DNA from 4 places in the Gordonia sp. NPDC058843 genome. Region 3 is predicted to be linked to each of the others. Evidence: riboswitches for the same ligand, from Rfam matches in the RefSeq annotation. Region 3 holds a riboswitch; each other region holds the start of a gene.
What was found. A riboswitch is a leader RNA that binds a small molecule or an ion and turns the genes downstream of it on or off. The one in region 3 is predicted to bind cobalamin.

Region 1: another riboswitch for cobalamin. It lies ahead of ACFW3F_RS05700 (ABC transporter substrate-binding protein); the one in region 3 lies ahead of metE (5-methyltetrahydropteroyltriglutamate--homocysteine S-methyltransferase).
Region 2: another riboswitch for cobalamin. It lies ahead of ACFW3F_RS22190 (FecCD family ABC transporter permease); the one in region 3 lies ahead of metE (5-methyltetrahydropteroyltriglutamate--homocysteine S-methyltransferase).
Region 4: another riboswitch for cobalamin. It lies ahead of ACFW3F_RS01350 (ABC transporter substrate-binding protein); the one in region 3 lies ahead of metE (5-methyltetrahydropteroyltriglutamate--homocysteine S-methyltransferase).

Annotation. Positions count from the first base shown of each region.
Region 1 is NZ_JBHYNC010000005.1:135,364-139,817, forward strand. Features, by position in the region: gene ACFW3F_RS05685 (GMC family oxidoreductase N-terminal domain-containing protein) at 1-23, opposite strand, end outside; gene ACFW3F_RS05690 (flavin-containing monooxygenase) at 20-1,609, opposite strand; gene ACFW3F_RS05695 (TetR/AcrR family transcriptional regulator) at 1,590-2,183, opposite strand; cobalamin riboswitch at 2,250-2,386, shown strand; gene ACFW3F_RS05700 (ABC transporter substrate-binding protein) at 2,397-4,007, shown strand; gene ACFW3F_RS05705 (ABC transporter permease) at 4,015-4,454, shown strand, end outside.
Region 2 is NZ_JBHYNC010000049.1:10,641-15,094, reverse strand. Features, by position in the region: gene ACFW3F_RS22200 (ABC transporter substrate-binding protein) at 1-723, opposite strand, end outside; gene ACFW3F_RS22195 (ABC transporter ATP-binding protein) at 771-1,601, opposite strand; gene ACFW3F_RS22190 (FecCD family ABC transporter permease) at 1,598-2,677, opposite strand; cobalamin riboswitch at 2,725-2,906, opposite strand; gene ACFW3F_RS22185 (L-lactate dehydrogenase) at 3,055-4,008, shown strand; gene ACFW3F_RS22180 (excalibur calcium-binding domain-containing protein) at 4,145-4,417, shown strand.
Region 3 is NZ_JBHYNC010000021.1:24,858-29,311, forward strand. Features, by position in the region: gene metE (5-methyltetrahydropteroyltriglutamate--homocysteine S-methyltransferase) at 1-2,034, opposite strand, end outside; cobalamin riboswitch at 2,179-2,390, opposite strand; gene infA (translation initiation factor IF-1) at 2,927-3,148, shown strand; gene rpmJ (50S ribosomal protein L36) at 3,266-3,379, shown strand; gene rpsM (30S ribosomal protein S13) at 3,591-3,959, shown strand; gene rpsK (30S ribosomal protein S11) at 3,959-4,366, shown strand; gene rpsD (30S ribosomal protein S4) at 4,391-4,454, shown strand, end outside.
Region 4 is NZ_JBHYNC010000001.1:280,361-284,814, reverse strand. Features, by position in the region: gene obgE (GTPase ObgE) at 1-409, shown strand, start outside; gene proB (glutamate 5-kinase) at 406-1,557, shown strand; cobalamin riboswitch at 1,643-1,864, shown strand; gene ACFW3F_RS01350 (ABC transporter substrate-binding protein) at 1,900-3,006, shown strand; gene ACFW3F_RS01345 (FecCD family ABC transporter permease) at 3,066-4,067, shown strand; gene ACFW3F_RS01340 (ABC transporter ATP-binding protein) at 4,064-4,454, shown strand, end outside.

The sequences.
Region 1 (4,454 bases), on a different contig from region 3:
TCGGGGACAGGGTTGGAACTCACGGTGCGACGGTCCTCTCGGTGTCGGATTCGGTGTCGGATTCAGTTGCGCTGGAAGTGGTGTCGGATCGGTCGAGGGGTGCGGCCGCGACGGGGATCGCGTCGTCGAAACGGTGGTCGGTGGGGTCGAACGACGACATCATCCGGCGGAAGTCGCTTGTGAACTTCGGCCACATGACCGAGTTGCGCCCGGTGGAATCGAGATACCAGCTCGAGCATCCGCCGGAATTCCACACGGTCCGTTCCAGTTCGGGGTCCAGGTCCGCGTTGTAGCTCTCCTGCGCGGACTCGGTGACCTCGAAGGCCGAATGACCGTTGCGCGACAGCTCGGAGATGGCCTTGCTCATGTAGTAGGCCTGGGGCTCCAGCATGAGCACGATCGAACTGTGCCCGAGGTTGGTGTTGGGCCCGTACAGGAAGAACAGGTTCGGGAAGCCGTGCACCTCGACCCCGCGGTAGGCGCGCGGCGACCCCGCCCATGCCTGCGCGAGGGTTCGGCCGTCGCGGCCGGTGATGGCGTGTGCGATGGGAGGCTGTGTCGGCGTGAAACCGGTCGCGAAGACAACCGTGTCGAGTTCGTGTTCCCGACCCGCGTCGTCGACGGCGCCGCGCGCGGTGAGGCGGGTGATGGCCCCGGTGACGGTGGCGTTTTCCCGTTGCAACGCCGGGAACCACTTGTTGGTCAACAGCATTCGCTTGCACCCGATGGTGTAGTCGGGGGTGAGCCGGCGACGCAGCGCGCGGTCACGCACCTGGATCCGCAGCTGTGCCAGCGCGATGGTCTTGGCGATCGGGAGCAGCTTGGGATTGCGGGCCATCATGAGGACGTAGGCCTCGCGATAGGTCCACACCATCCGCCGCACGAGTCGGTGGACACCGGGCACGCGGCGATAGAGCGCGCGTTCGAGCGTGCCGATGTTGCGGTCCATACGCGGTACGACCCAGGCGGGTGTGCGCTGGAAGACCGTGAGATGTCCGACCTCGTCGACGATCTCGGGCACGATCTGAATCGCCGACGCGCCGGTGCCGACGATCGCGACACGGCGACCGCGGAGATCGTGCGAGTGATCCCACTGGGCGGAATGGAACACGGTGCCGGTGAACTCGTCGGCACCGGCGACCGGCGGCAGCCCCGGCTCCGACAGTGCGCCCGGTGCTGCGACCAGATAGCGGCAGCGGATCTCGCCATTCGTCGTGGCCACGACCCATTGCTGCGTCGTACCGTCCCAGCGCGCCGAGGTCAGGGCGCAGTTGTACCGGATCTGGTCGGCGAAATCGGCTGCGACCGAACGTAGATAGTGGTGGATCTCGTGGCGCCGACCGTAGGTGTTGGACCAGTCCGGGTTGGGCGCGAACGACAGGGAGTACAGCGACGTCGGAACGTCGCAGGCCGCACCCGGGTAGTCGTTCTCACGCCAGACGCCGCCGGCGCCGTCCGCGCGTTCGATGGCGAGGGTCTGCAGCTGTGGATGGTCGGTACGCAGCCGATGGAGTGCGGCGAGTCCGCCGAAGCCGACGCCGACGACGAGGACATCGACGCGCTGCGGCAACGTGCTTGGACGCAGGGGATCAGGACTGAGTTCGGTCATGGGTCAGCAGTTCCTTCCAGACGGGCAGGAGATGGTCGAGTAGAGCGCGGTCGGCGTCTGGCGATCGCAGGATGCGCGAGACCGCGAGACCGCGGGCGAGTTCGATGGAGAGCTCGAGTTCGGCAGTGGTGTATCGGTCGCCGAACAACTCGGCGCAACCCACGGCGAGCGCGTCGGACACCTGCTGTTCGAGCGGGATGATCGCGGTCCGCAGGCCGACATCGCACCGGGCGGCGACCCACAATTCGAGTGCGGCGTCGAACAGCGGGCCGCTGAACGCCTCGATGAGGATCTCCAATCCCTCGTCACCGGTGCGCGGACGGGACAGGATCTCGGCGAGACGACGCTCGACGAGGTGCCCAACCGCCGCAACCACCAGGGACTCCCGGGTGGGGAAGTGGTGCAGGAGCGCGCCCCGCGAGATGCCCGCGCGGCGGTTCACCTCCTGCGTCGTGGTGGCTGCGTAACCGACGTCGACGAGGGCATCGACCGCGGCGTCGAGAATGAGCGCACGCGTGGTCGCGGTGCGTTCGGCCTGCGTGCGTCGGCGCGGGGCTCGGGTGGGCTCGGTCACATCGGCGACGATAGCACAAACAGTCCGGACTGCTTGTAAGTTTTCGTATAAGTCGCCGACCTGGCAGGCAAGTGCGATGTCGTGATTGTCCACTCCGTACGATGTCCGAGACGCAAGGGAACCCGGTGAGAATCCGGGGCTGTCCCGCAACTGTGACCCGACCTCGATCGGGAAGCCAGATCGCTTGCGTCTTCGCGACCCACGAGGATGGACATGAAAAATTCAAGATCGACAGCTGCGCACGCAGCTCCCGTATTCACCCGGCGCGGGCTGCTGCGCGGAGCCGGCGGGATCGCCGGCCTGGCCGGACTCGGTGCGGTGGGGCTTCTCACCGGTTGTGCCGACCGGCCGAGCCCGGCAGGCGCCCCGAGCGGGGGCACCCCGGTCCCGGGCGGCACGCTCCGCGTGGTCTTCGCGGGGACCTCGGCGACCGCCGATGTGCTCGACCCGCACGTCGTCGGCCACTCGGCCGGCGGAGCGCTCTCCAAAGCGGTGTGGGATCACCTCGTCGACTACAACAACGATCTCACCCTCGACTATCGGCTCGCCGAGTCCCTGGAACCGAACGCTGACGGCTCCCAGTGGCGGATGGGGTTGCGCCGCGGCGTCGAATTCAGTGACGGTTCACCGTTCACGTCCCGCGACGTGATGTGGAGTCTCGAGCGCATGCTCGACGAGGAGAAACCGTCGGCCGGCGACCTGGACATCATCGACTTCTCCCGCACCCGCCCCGACGGTGACCACGCCGTCGTGGTGTCGATGAAAGAGCCTGTCGCGGACTTCGGTTCGGTCCTCGCCGGCTGGTACGTCTACGTGATCAAGTACGGTACAACCGAATTCACGCCGTCCTCGCTTCCGGTGGGGACCGGCCCGTTCGTCCTGCAGTCGTGGTCGCCGGGTGACCGGTCGGTGCTGACCCGTAACGACAAGCACTGGGATCGGCGGCCGCACCTCGAGGGGCTGGAGATCCTCCAGGTCGCCGAAGCCGACGCCAGGTTCAACGCGTTCGGCTCGCAGGAGGCCGACGTCGTCTACGAACTGTCCCCGGCGCAGGGCAACATCTTGCGATCGCAGTCCGACGTCTACCTCGTCACGCCGCCGGTGGGCACGATGAGCTCGTTCACGATGCGCACCGACCTCGCGCCGTTCGACGATCCGCGAGTGCGGGAGGCGCTCAAACTGGCGGTGGACCGGCAGGCGATGGTCGACAAGGTGTACTACGGTTTCGCCGAGGTCGGCAACGACCTGTACGGCAAGGGTGCGCCGTTCTACGCCGACATGCCGCAACGGTCGTACGACCCGGAACGGGCTCGACGCCTGCTTCGGGAGGCGGGCAAGGAGAACCTCGTCGTCACCCTGCACACCGCGGACGTCAGTCCCGGCCAGTTGGAGTCGGCGACCCTGTTCGCCGAGCAGGCCAAGGCCGCCGGGATCACCGTGAACCTGGCCGTCGAGCCGGGCGACACCTACTTCTCCCAGGTCGTCGGGTCCAAGCCGCTGACCCAATCCGGTTGGTGGAACTACAGTCTCGACTACTTCTACGGGCAGACTCTCACCTCGGATGCGCCGGCCAACGCGACCGGATGGCGCCGTCCCCAGTGGGACGCGACCTTCGCCCAGGCTCGCGCCGAGATGGATCCGGCTCGTCGCGGGGAGCTGTACCAGGAACTGCAGGACGAACTCTGGAACGACAGCGGCTACCTCGTCCACAGTTTCGCCTTGCAACCGACGGGCGTTCGCAACACCGTGCAAGGCATCACCGACGGGGTCCCCGGCACCGGACAGTGGGCCTCCTTCACGGGCACCTGGCTCCAGCAGCGCTAGGCGAGCCGTGTTGCGGTATGTCGCGGGCCGACTCGCCGGGGCGCTGGCCGTGCTTGTCGTGGTGGCGGTGTCGATCTTCGTGCTGTTCGAACTGCTGCCGGGTGATGCGGCCACGACCCGGATGTCGAGAGGTGCCGCGGGCCAGGCGGATCCGGCGCAGGTGGCCGCGCTGCGGGCCGAGTTGGGACTGGACCGTCCGGCGTTCGTGCGGTTCGTCGAGTGGGCGGGTGGCTTCCTCTCCGGCGACCTGGGGGTCTCGCAGCTCTCAGGCCGCCCGGTCGCCGAGATCCTGGACGGGCGCCTGGCGAATTCGGCCGTGCTCGCTGTCGTCACCGTCGTCGTCCTCGTGCCGGTGGCGTTGGCGATCGGCGTGGCCGCCGGCGCGCGGCCGGGTTCGCGATGGGACAGGTTGCTCAGTACCGCGGCGCTCGCGGCGGAATCCGTTCC
Region 2 (4,454 bases), on a different contig from region 3:
CCAGGTGTCCTCGATGTCCTCGGTCGCGTTGCGGGCGCCGGCGGCGTCGATGATGCCCTGCGGGCCGCCGAAGGATCCGGAGGAGAAGATGGTGTCGGAGACGCTGTCGAACACAAAGACCGTGGGTTTGTCGGCGGGCTGCGGTGCCGCGCGCAGCTTTTCGAGGCGATCGCCCACCTCGTCGGCCGCGGCGGCGCCCTGGTCGGGATTGCCGGTGATGGTGCCGATGTTCCGCAGATCGGTGTCGAGCGCGACCCACGGGTCCATGGTGCCGCGCTGCGCCTCACCCTCGACCTGCCGGCACGCCTCGGACTGCTGGTACACGTCGATGCCGTGCGGGGCCAGGATCTCCGGCGTGATGCCGCGCGACTCGCTCATTCCGTAGTTGTATCCGGCATACAACACCTGGGGTTTCGCCGCGACGATGTTCTCGAGCGTGGGACGTTCGGTCGCGACCTCGTTCAGTGTGTCCACTTGAGGTCCGTACTCGAGCCGGAGGACGTCCTTGTCCCGGGCGAGCGCACTCACGGCCACCATCTTGTCCCGGGCGCCTGCCGCCAGCGCGATCGCGATCATGCCGCCGTCGTTGACGAACAACCGGTCGAGAGGCTGTGGGAATGCGACATCTGCGCCGCAGTTGGTCACGGTCACACTGCTTTCCGACGCCGCGGAGCTGTCGGTTCCACAGGCGGTGGCGGCGCCGAGCGTCAGGGCGGCGACCATGATGGCAGCGGGGGTTCGGAAGGTGTGCGTACTCAGGGGATTTCCTCTCACGGGATGTCTTTCGTCAGAGCTCGGGGAACAGAGGTGGTCGGGGAGTTCAGCAGGAGGTGGGGCAGGCCGGTGGACGGATGGGTGACGACGGTCCCGGAGACCTCGAAGACGTCCGCCAGCAGATCCGGCGTCAGCACCTCGATCGGTGGTCCGTGCGCGACCACTCCACCGTCGGAAACCACTGCGACGGAATCGAAGTGACGGAGGACAAGATCCAGGTCGTGCATAGCCGCGAGGACGGTGGCGTCGAGCTCGTCGAGGATCTCCATGAGCCGCAGACGCCACGCGGCGTCCAGATGATTGGTCGGTTCGTCGAGCACCAGGATCGGGGTCTGCTGCGCGAGTGCGCGGGCGAGGACGACGCGGTGTCGTTCACCGCCGGATAGCTGGGTGCATGCACGAGAACCCCAACCGTCGAGGCCGACCTGTGCCAGAACGTCACCGACCACCGTCGAATCGTCGGAGCTCCCGGTGGACCACGCCGACCGGTACGGGGTCCGGCCGAGGCCGACCGCTTCGGCGACCGTCAGTTCAGCGGACGGTTGTTCCTCTTGGCCCACCACCGCTATCGACATCGCGCGGCGTCGGGACGGGATGTGATGCAGGTCGTCACCGCCCACCTCGACGGTGCCTGCGACCGGACGTTCGAGACCGCACAGCGTGCGCAACAGGGTGCTCTTGCCCGCACCGTTGGGACCGACGATGGCCAGTCGGGTGCCCGCCGGCACGTCGAGATCGACGTTCCGCAGGATGACGCGACCGCCCCGCCTGCAGCCGAGCGCGTTCGTGCGCAACGCCATCGACTCGACTCGTGGTGAACTCGTCATGAGCCACCGCCGAACACATACTGGCGTCGGCCCATGAGGAACAGGAAGATCGGCGCGCCGATCAGACCGGTCACGATGCCGAGGGGCATCTCGCGTGGCGCGGCGGCCACCCGGGAGATGACGTCGACCCACACCAGGAACAGTGCGCCGCCGCAGACCGCCACCGGCAGCATCGCCCGGTGGGTGGCGCCGACCAGAAGCCGGGCGGCATGCGGGACGATGAGACCCACGAAGCCGATGCCGCCGGCGACGGCCACGAGCACGCCGACCAGGACGGCCTGAATCCCGAACAGCGCGTTGCGCATCGCCCGCACCGGGACGCCGAGTGACGTCGCGGTGTCCGTGCCGGCCGCATAGGCGTCGAGCCAGGAGTGGATGGCGAGCATCGCGATCACGGTGACCACGACGACCGTTCCGGCGATCTGCACCTTCGCCCAGGTGGCCCCCGCGACGCTGCCCAGCATCCAGAACATCACGTTGTCGGCGGCGTGCGGGTCGGCGGCGGTGAACACCAGTAGTGACGACAACGCCATGAACGCCGACGACAACACCACTCCGGACAGGATGAGCCGCAGTGCGGTGAGCCCGCCCTGTGCGCGAGCGACCAGATACACCGTGACGGTGGCGGCGAGCGCACCGAGGAGCGCGCCGCCGGAGAGCGCCCACACCCCGAGGCCGGTGAGCACGCCGAGCGTCATGACGGCGGTGGCCCCGACGGCGGCACCGGCGGACACACCCAGCAGGTAGGGCTCGGCGAGCGGGTTGCGGACCAGGGCCTGCATGAGCGCACCAGCCAATGCGAGCCCGGCTCCGACGAGCGCGGCCAGGACGGACCGGGGCAGGCGGAGATCCCAGATGATCACGGCGTGCGCCGAGTCGAGTTCCGCTCCGGTCACGCGACCGATGACGGTGTGCCACACGTCGCCGACGGGGATGGTCTCGGCGCCGAACGCGGTGGCCAGCGCGATGCTGAGGAGGGTGAGGACGAGCAGTGCTGCGGCTAGCGGCGTCGACGGGAGTCGCCGAACCGACGATGCGGTGGCGATCTCGGTCGTGCCGTCGGTACGACGGGACACGGACTGGTACGGCCTTACGGTCTGGGTATCTGTGCGCGAGATACACGGTGGACTCGAGCGAGAGCGGCCGGTATTCGGACTCGGGTTCGTCCGGAGCCGACGCCTTCCCGGGTCGCCCCAGTGGCTTGTGCCGAATCCGTCCCCCATACCGCTGCGCGCCAGTCCCGGATTCGCACCGGGTTCCCTGACACCCACGTGTGCGGGTGTGACCGTTCTCGCGGCTGAACCTACCAGCAACGATCCGCGACACGTGAGCCAGATGTCGCGAGCCGTGGCTCTGGGCGCAACGATGCGCGACATCAACCCCGCAGGTTTCCTACCGCCCCCTTTAGGCTGAGTCCAGACGATCGATGACCCCGACGCGGAACGGTGAACCGATGGACGTACGAGACACGAAGCTGGCCATCATCGGGGCGGGCGCGGTGGGCACCGCGATCGCGTATTCGTCCCTGATCCGGGGTGTCGCGCGGACGATCGCACTCCTCGACATCGACGCCGCCAAGGTGACCGCTGAGGTGCTGGACATGTCTCACGGGCTCGAGTTCGTCCCGCGTGCGGACATCATCGGGTCCGACGACGTGTCGGTGTGCGCGGACGCCGACGTGGTGGTGTTCACCGCCGGCGCGAAGCAGAAGCCCGGTCAGTCGCGCCTCGAATTGGCCGAGGCGACAATCGATCTGACGCGTGCCATCTTGCCGGGGGTCCTCGCGGTGGCCCCGGATGCGATCTATGTGATGGTCACCAACCCGGTCGACATCGTCACCTACGCGGCCCAGGAGATCAGCGGATTGTCGCCCAGTCAGGTCTTCGGTTCGGGCACCGTTCTCGACTCGTCGCGACTGCGGTTCCTGCTCGCGCAGCACTGCGGGGTCGCGGTGCAGAGCGTGCACTCCTACATCGCCGGCGAGCACGGCGACACCGAGATCCCGCTGTGGAGTTCGGCGACGATCGGTGGGGTACCGCTGACGTCGTGGAAACCGCTCCCCGGTCGACCGGCGCTGGATGCCGTTGCGCGCGAACGTATCCACCACGAGGTGGTCCACGCCGCTTACACCATCATCGAGGGCAAGGGGGCCACGAACTATGCGATCGGTCTGGCGTCGACACGCATCGTCGAGGCGATCCTGAACAACGAGCACCGGGTGTTGCCGGTATCGACGCGCACCGACGGCATCGAGGGGCTCGACGGTGTGTGTCTCTCGCTGCCGACGGTGGTCGACCGCGGCGGCGCGCAGACACGGCTCGATGTCCCGTTGTCGGAATCAGAGCGAGCGGGTCTGCTGGCGTCGGCGGAGACGCTGCGCGGGATGCAGGCGCGGTTCGGGTTCTAGGGGGTGGGCTCCGAGACCACTGTGTCCATCGGCCGGACCAATCTTCACGATGAGTGCGACTTTCGACGATGCGACCCCGTACTGTCACCTCGTCACGATGAGGTGTCGGGGGACACACAGAAGAAGGTCAAGCACGATGCGTTGCTCACGAAAGATGGTCCTCGGATTCCTGGCTGCGGCGTCCATGACGATCGCTCCGCTGATGATGGCGGCACCCGCCTCGGCGGCGACCGACTACGCCAACTGCTCCGAACTCAACGCCGACTATCCGCATGGTGTCGGCAAGACCGGAGCCGTCGACTCGACGTCGGGTACCCCGGTCACGACCTTCACCGTCGACGACGATCTGTACGACGCCAACACCGAGAGTGACCGCGACAAGGACGGCATCGCCTGCGAGAAGCGCTGAGCGCGATCAGCCGCTGACGAGGCCGCCTCCCTGCGAC
Region 3 (4,454 bases):
CGAGCGCGCCGCCTCGATCGAGGTGACGTCGGCGTCGAGGTCGGCGATCGCACCGATGACCTCGCCGAACTCCGAGTAGCACAGGTGGGTGTGGATCTGGGTGTCGTCGCGGACCCCCGAGGTCGCGATGCGGAATGCCCGCACGGCCCAGTGCAGGTAAGCGGGCTTGTCGGCGTTGCGTAGCGGCAGCAACTCGCGCAGCGCCGGCTCGTCGACCTGGATGATCCCGACCCCTGCCGTTTCCAGATCGACGGTCTCGTCACGGATGGCCAGTGCGATCTGATCGGCAGATGTCGACAGTGGCTGGTCGTTGCGAACGAACGACCAGGCAAGGATCGTCACCGGGCCGGTCAGCATTCCCTTGACCGGCTTGCCGGTCAGTGTCTGGGCGTAGGTGATCCAGTCGACGGTCATCGGCGCGGGACGAGCGACATCGCCGTAGAGGATCGGTGGGCGTACGCACCGCGAGCCGTAGGACTGTACCCAGCCGTTGGCGGTGGCGAAATAGCCGTCGAACTGCTCGGCGAAGTACTGCACCATGTCATTGCGCTCGGGTTCCCCGTGCACCAACACATCCAGGCCGACCGACTCCTGCAGTGCCACGACGTCGGCGATCTCCGCCTTCATCCGGTTCACGTACTCGGCCTGATCGATCTCGCCCGACCGCAGCGCGGCTCGCGCCAGCCGGATGGCAGCGGTCTGCGGGTACGAGCCGATCGTGGTGGTCGGCAGCGGTGGCAACCCCAGGCGTTCCTGCTGGGCGGACAGACGGCTCTCGGCCGGACCGCGCGTGGCGTCGGTGTCGGTCACCGCGTCCAGACGCGCGCGGACTTCGGCGTTGTGCAGGCGAGGGTCGGTGGCGCGGCTGGCCAACGCCATCGCGCTCTCGGCGAACGCCACAGCCTGCGCGGCACGGCCCTCGCGCAGTGCCGACGACAACACCGAGACCTCGCGGAATTTCTCGGCGGCGAACGCCAGCCAGCCGCGAAGGTTGGTGTCGAGTTCGTCCTCGGCGTCCAGGGTGTAGGGGACGTGCAAGGTCGAGCACGACGTCGACACGGCGACCGATCGAGCGGACCCGAGGACGGTGGCCAGCGTCGCGGCGGCCTTGTCCAGGTCGGTGCGCCACACGTTGCGGCCGTCCACGATGCCGGCGATCAGGAGTTTGTCCGCCAGACCGGGGGTGCCGGCCACGGTCTCGACCGCGCCTTCGACGAGGTCGACGGCGACGGCCTCGATCGGTGTCCGCGCCAGGTGTGCCAATCGATCACCGGCGTCACCGAAGTACGTTGCCACCGCGATGGCAGGACGCCGGTCGTGCGAGCCCAGGGCGTTGTACACCGATTCGGCTCGAGGCCCCAGGTCCGCGGCTGCGTCGGTGACCAGGACTGGTTCGTCCAGCTGGACCCAGTCGACGCCGGCCTCGGCCAGCCGGGTCAAGAGGTCGCGGTAGATCGGGACCAGCTCGTCGAGGCGATCGAGCGGTGCGCTCGCGCCGTCCACCGCCTTGGACAGCGCCAGGAACGTCACCGGCCCGACGATCACCGGACGGGCCGGGATACCCAGTTCCCTGGCCTCGGCAACCTCGGCCAGCACCTTGTCGGGATTCAGCGAGAACGTGGTCGACGGGCCGATCTCCGGGACCAGGTAGTGGTAGTTGGTGTCGAACCACTTGGTCATCTCCAGCGGAGTGACCTCGGCGGTGCCGCGCGCCGCTGCAAAATATCGGTCGAGGGGATCGTCGATGCCGGCGAACCTGGGCGGTAGCGCGTTGAGCAGGACCGAGGTGTCGAGCACCTGGTCGTAGTACGAGAACGTGTTGACCGGGATCGAGTCGTGCCCGGCCTGGGTGAGCTGGACCCACTGGTCGTGGCGCAGACGTTGCGCCACCTTCGTGAGTTCGGTGCGGTCGATACGACCGGCCCAATAGCCTTCGACGGCCCTCTTCAGCTCTCGCCGGGGACCGATGCGTGCGGTACCGAGAACGGTGGTCGTGAACGGTGCCGCGGAGTCGCGGCGGACGGTGTCGGACATGTGAGTCGACTTCTCCTACTGACGGGCGGATGGTTCACCGCCCAGCAGGTGAGATCGATCGGGCCACGTCACGGCAGCAGAGAGCGCGCGACGATCACCGGTTCGACCTGCGCCCAGTCCTCGAGGCGGCGAGCCACCGGACGCGGCGCGTCCGGTACACCTGGCAGGTCTTCGGGCTCGCCGTCGCATCTCGATCGAGATTCCTACTGACCGTCGCTTCCCAGGCCGGAGCCCAGTGCTGATGACGGTGGTCGTTACGGCATACCGCTGCGGGGACAGCTCCGGATTCGAACCGGATTCCCTCTCGTCCGCCGACGTGACGCCGGCGACTCGACGCCGCGGAAGGGAACCGAAACGATCTCCGACGCGGCGAACCACATGCGTCGTCGACCCTAACCCAGGAAAGCCGAGCCGCCACACCGGAGGTGCGACGAGGCGATGGTCAGCCGTCGATCTGATCGCGACGGAAGGTCATCATCGCGCGGATCGCGTCGTCCGACGGAGGGGTGTCGGGCCGGAGGGGAGTCGGGCTGGAAACCCTACCGTGCCCCACGGGCGAGGTCGTAGATGTGCCGGATGACCTCGCGGTCGGCGGGGTCGAGTTCGGCCAAGTACTCGTCGACAGTGCCCATGTCATCGGTCCTCGCCGTCATCGGCCCCTCGTGGTGCCCGGACGCATTTGGAGTGTTCCCGCAGTTCGCGTAACATGGATCGTCGGTGCGCATCGCGTGCCGGGCATCGGCGTGTCAGCACGCGGGTCCGGCTGATTCGCACCGGGTACAGGTCCTCGCGGACCGGTGCCAACACCCTAACGGACAAACACTGATTCAACCCGGCCAACGGCCGCAGCATCGTCGAGATGTCGTGGTCACGGCCAGGAATCGCGGAGGACATGGCGAAGAAAGACGGGGCCATCGAGGTCGAGGGTCGAGTGATCGAACCCCTGCCCAATGCGATGTTTCGTATTGAGTTGGAGAACGGGCACAAGGTTCTCGCCCACATCAGCGGCAAGATGCGGCAGCACTACATCCGCATCCTGCCCGAGGACCGGGTCGTCGTGGAACTCTCGCCCTACGACCTGGCTCGTGGGCGAATCGTGTACCGCTACAAGTAGGACTTTCCCGGCGTTGCCGGGGACAGGCTTCTCGGACATCCGTCCGGGAGGAGACCGACACCCACGTGTACGGCCGTTTCGGCGTGCGCGCGGGCGAGCCGAGCAGGAGAGATTGACGTGAAGGTTCAGCCGAGCGTCAAGCCGATCTGCGAGAAGTGCAAGGTGATCCGCCGCAACGGTCGGGTCATGGTGATCTGCGAGAACCTGCGTCACAAGCAGCGTCAGGGCTGATCACGCGCACCCTCCGGGTCGCTTGAGTCAGAACAACTGAAGACCGACAACTGAATATCCAAGGACCTCTCAACACCAGCGGCGACAGACGCGTCACCGCCTACCTCCGGATCAGAGGCCGGAGCCCACGAGGCCGGACACACGGTTCGGCACCAGCTCGCGGGACGGACTGGGAGCAGACCTCTGAGAAATCGAAAAGGAAATCCGCCACATGGCACGTGTTGCTGGTGTGGATCTCCCCCGCGAGAAGCGGCTGGAGATCGCACTGACCTACATCTACGGAGTTGGGCGTACCACCTCCAAGGAGATCCTCGAGGGAACGGGCCTGAGCCCCGACCTGCGAGCCAAGGATCTCACCGACGCAGACGTCTCGAAGCTGCGTGAGTACATCGAAGCCTCGGTGAAGGTCGAGGGTGACCTGCGTCGCGAGGTGCAGGCCGATATCCGTCGCAAGATCGAGATCGGCTGCTACCAGGGTCTGCGCCACCGTCGTGGCCTGCCCGTTCGTGGACAGCGCACCAAGACCAATGCCCGCACTCGCAAGGGCCCGAAGAAGACCATCGCCGGGAAGAAGAAGTAATGCCTCCGAAGTCACGTAGCGCAGGCCCCAAGAAGGGCACCCGCCGTCGCGATAAGAAGAACGTCCCGCACGGCCACGCACACATCAAGTCGACGTTCAACAACACCATCGTGTCGATCAGCGACCCCAGCGGAAACATCATCAGCTGGGCGTCGTCGGGCCACGTCGGTTTCAAGGGCTCGCGCAAGAGCACCCCGTTCGCGGCTCAGCTCGCGGCCGAGAACGCTGCGCGCAAGGCCCAGGAGCACGGCGTCAAGAAGGTCGACGTGTTCGTCAAGGGACCGGGTTCGGGTCGCGAGACCGCCATCCGCTCCCTGCAGGCAGCCGGCCTCGAAGTCGGCACCATTTCCGATGTCACCCCGCAGCCGCACAACGGTTGCCGTCCGCCCAAGCGGCGTCGGGTCTAGCGGGAAAGGGAGGAACAGAGAAACATGGCTCGTTATACCGGCCCCGCAACCAAGAAGTCTCGTCGCCTTCGCGTCGACCTGATCGGTG
Region 4 (4,454 bases), on a different contig from region 3:
GATCATCCGGCCCAAGGCCGTCGACGACACCGGCTTCACGATCGAGGCAGATCCGGACAACGAGGGCGGCTTCATCGTCCGGGGTACGCGCCCGGAGCGCTGGATCGCGCAGACGCAGTTCGACAACGACGAGGCCGTGGGTTACCTGGCCGACCGGCTCAACCGGCTCGGCGTCGAGGACGAACTGGTGCGCCGTGGTGCCGAACCGGGCGCTCCCGTCACGATCGGGGCCGTCACCTTCGACTGGGAACCGTCGACCCCGATGGGCGACGACGTCCCGGTCACCGGCCGCGGCACCGACATCCGACTCGACCGCTCCGACCGGGTGGGCGCTGCCGAGCGCAAACAGGCTCGGCGGCTGCGGCGCGGTCTACCGGACGAGGACGGCGGGGAACGGGACCTCCCGTGACCGCCGGGTTCGCCGACCAGGTCCACGACGGGTCGGTGCGCGACCGGATCGCACACGCGCGCAGTGTCGTCGTGAAGATCGGGTCGTCGGCGCTGACCGATCTCGCCGAGGGACTCGACCGCAATCGCCTCGACGCCCTGGCCGACGCTCTCGAGGCGCGGATGCGGGCCGGGTCGGACGTGATCGTCGTGTCGTCCGGGGCCATCGGCGCCGGTATCGCACCCCTCGGACTCAAACGACGCCCGACCGACCTCGCCACGAAGCAGGCAGCAGCCAGCGTAGGACAATTGGCCCTCGCGCATGCGTGGGGCACGTCGTTCGCGCGGTACGGCCGTACGGTGGGTCAGGTCCTGCTCACCGCCGACGACATCTCCAACCGCAGTCACCACGCGAATGCGCAACGCACACTTGATCGTCTGCGTTCACTCGGTGCGGTCGCGGTGGTGAACGAGAACGACACGGTGGCCACCAACGAGATCCGCTTCGGCGACAACGACCGACTGGCCGCGCTCGTCGCCCACCTGTCGGGAGCCGACGCGCTCATCCTGCTCTCCGATGTCGACGGCCTCTACGACGGTGACCCACGCAAGGTCGATGTCGACGGCCGTCGCGCCCGCCTCATCCCGGAGGTCAACGGCCCCGAGGACCTCGACGGGGTGATCGCCGGTTCCGGCGGTGCGCTCGGGACCGGTGGGATGGCATCCAAACTGGCCGCCGCGCGACTGTCGGCCGATGCGGGTGTGCCCGTGTTGCTGGCCGCGGCATCGTCCGCGGCACAGGCGCTGGCCGACGCGTCGGTCGGAACGGTGTTCGCCGCGCGCGCCGAGCGGTTGTCCGCTCGACGCTTCTGGGTGCGTCACGCCGCGGATGCCCGCGGACGGATCGTGCTCGACGACGGTGCGGTGGACGCGGTGTCCCGCAGGCGGCGTTCGCTGCTCGCCGCGGGGATCGTCGGGGTCACCGGCAAGTTCTTCGAGGGTGACGTCGTCGAACTGGTCGACCAGTACGACACCGTGCGGGCCAGGGGAGTCGCGGCCTACGGGATCGACGACGTGACGTCGATGGTCGGCCGTTCCACGCGCGACCTCCCACCCGAGCTGCAGCGTGCGGTGGTCCACGCCGACGACCTGGTGGTCGTGTCGCGCTGACGCGCGAATCACCGGCACCCGGCGACGCGACGAGATCGTGCACGGGTACCCTTCCACGTGCCGGTCCAACGATGGCCGATCCGAGCGAACCGTGTCCTGCACGGGTCGCCGACTTCGACCTCGTGGGCGCAAGAGGGAATCCGGTGCGAATCCGGAACTGTCCCGCAGCGGTGAGAGGGAACGACGCCGTCATCAAGCACTGGGCATGAGCCCGGGAAGCGACGGCGGAGGCCACCCTCGGCGGACGTCCATCCGTCGATGAGGAATGCCCCGAGTCCGAATACCTGCCGGCCGCCTGTGCATCAGCGCAGACGCGACACACGTGGCCGAGGAGCCGGACAAATGAAGAACGACATGAACTGGCGCGTGCTCGCGCGCCGGTGGGTAGCCGCGACCGCGGTGGCCATCGCACTGATCACCGCGGGCTGCTCGGCGCCGGCCTCGACCGGAGAGAGCCCGGGATCGGACCCGATCACGATCGTCGACGATGCGGGTCGCACCGTGACACTCGACGGCCCGATCGACACGGCGGTCGTCGCCAATCGGTACAACAGTGAGCTCATCCGTGCCATGGGTTCGATCGACAAGGTCGTCGCCGTCGACACCAACACCGCACAGGATCGCGCCTATTGGAGCCGATTCGACCCGGACCAGGTGATCGGCAAGGGCCAGAGCGAGCTCAACCTCGAGAAGATCATCGAGCTCGACCCCGACGTACTCATCCTTCCCCGGAACGGCAGGGTCGAGGAGTACGCGCAGAAGCTGACGCCCGCGGGTATCAACGTCCTGACCGTGACCGGATGGGACAACGAGAACATCGTGGGTCAGGTCGACATCCTGGGTACGGCGTTCGGCAATCCCGACGGCGCGCGGAAGGTCATCGACTTCTTCACCACCACACAGGCTTCCGTGGATGATCGGATCGGTGGGATCGCCCCGCGCAAACGGGTCTACTGGGAGTATGGTGACCCCTACACCACGGCTGTCCCGGGCACCTCGAACGATGGATGGCACAACATGATCGTCTCGGCGGGTGGGGTGAACATCTTCGGCGATCCGGGATTCCAGGGCGACACGGTCGACCCCGAGCAGATCCTGCGTGCCGACCCCGACCTGATTCTGAAGACGACATCCGGTGGTGCGCTGAAGAACACGGGCGTCTACACACCGCCGCCGGCCGGCGAGTTCGCCAGGATCGGTCGCGAGATGGTCGACCGGCCCGGCTGGGGTGACCTGGCCGCGGTCCGTGGTGGCAACGTCCATCTCATGACCGGTTTCGCCGGCGGCGGCCTCGGCAAGGTCATCGGGACGGTCTACCTCGCGAAGGCTCTCTATCCGGCCCAGATGGCCGATGTCGACGCCGACGCGGTGTTTGCCGACTGGATGGCGATGCAGGGTATGGCCCCGGTCGACGGACACTTCCACACCGTCGCCCCGGGTCGGGCCTGATCGTCGAGACGGCGCCTCCGGCAACGATTCTGGCGGGTGCGCGCCGTCGTCGCCGGGTGGTGACCGCCGCCTCGGTGCTGGTGACCGCGGTGCTGGCCTGGGCGGGGATCGTCAACGGGGTCACCGACATCGATTCGGCGCGGTTGCTGGCGACCCTTCTCCCGGCCGGAGAGCACGTCGCCGACCCTCTCGACCGGGCCGAGTGGGTCGCCCTCGTCCAGCTGCGCCTCCCACGGATCGTGATGGCCGTCGTCGCGGGAGTCGGCCTCGCACTGTGCGGCGCGACGATGCAGATCATCACCGGCAACCCGATGGCCAGCCCGTTCACCACCGGAATCTCGAACGCGGCCGCCTTCGGCGCGTCGCTGGCGATCCTGGGCGGGCTCACCGTGGCCGGGTCCACGATGCTGGGGACCGTGTTGTGTGCGTTCGTCGGCGCGGTCCTGTGCTCGCTGCTGGTGCTCGCCATCGCCGGTGTCACCAGGATGGGACCCACGGTCCTCATCCTGGCGGGCATCGCCCTGAGCTATTTGTTCGCCGCACTGGCCGCGAGCGTGCAGTACGTCGCCGACGAGCAACAACTCGCATCGATCATCCACTGGACGTTCGGTGATCTCGGCCGGGCGTCATGGCCGCAGATCGCGGGTGCGTCGGTCGTCGTGTGCGCCGCCGCGGTGCACACGCTCAGCAATGCGCGCAACTACACACGTCTGGTCGCCGGCGACGAGGTGGCGCGTTCGCTCGGAGTGCCGGTGGGACGCCTACGTGTCGAAGTGGGCGTGATCGTCACGGTGGTCGCCGCGACGATCATCAGCATCACCGGTGTCATCGGCTTCGTCGGGCTGGTCGCGCCGCACATCGCTGCGATGCTCGTCGGCAGCGACGAGCGGTATCGGCTGCCACTGGCCGCACTGGTCGGCGCGGCCCTCCTACTGGCCGCCGACCTGGTCGGACGGCTCGTGCTGAGTCCGGTGATCATCCCGGTCGGGATCGTCGTGTCGCTGGTCGGTGTCCCGCTGTTCGTCTGGCTCATCCTCCGCGAAGGACGGTGGGCCCGGTGACCGGTCATCTCGTCGAAGGCCGCGCCCTGGAGGTTCGAGGACTCGTCGCGGCATACCGTCGCCGCGGTGCCCCGGTGCTTCGCGGCGTCGACGTCGATGTCCGGCGCGGTGAGGTCGTCGGTGTCCTGGGTCCCAACGGATGCGGCAAGTCGACGCTGGTCAAGTCGGTGTGTGGGGTACTCACCCCGCGCGCGGGGACGGTAGTCGCCGACGGCGTGGACGTGATGCGTCTCCGGCCGTCGCGACGAGCCGGGATGCTCGGATACGTTCCGCAGCAGGAGTTCTCGACGGGCGCACTCACGGTCGCAGATTCCCTGTCTCTCGGGTTGGATCGTCGAACACTCGGTGCCGCCGCGGTCGCCGACGTCGTCCTGGGGGTCGCATCCC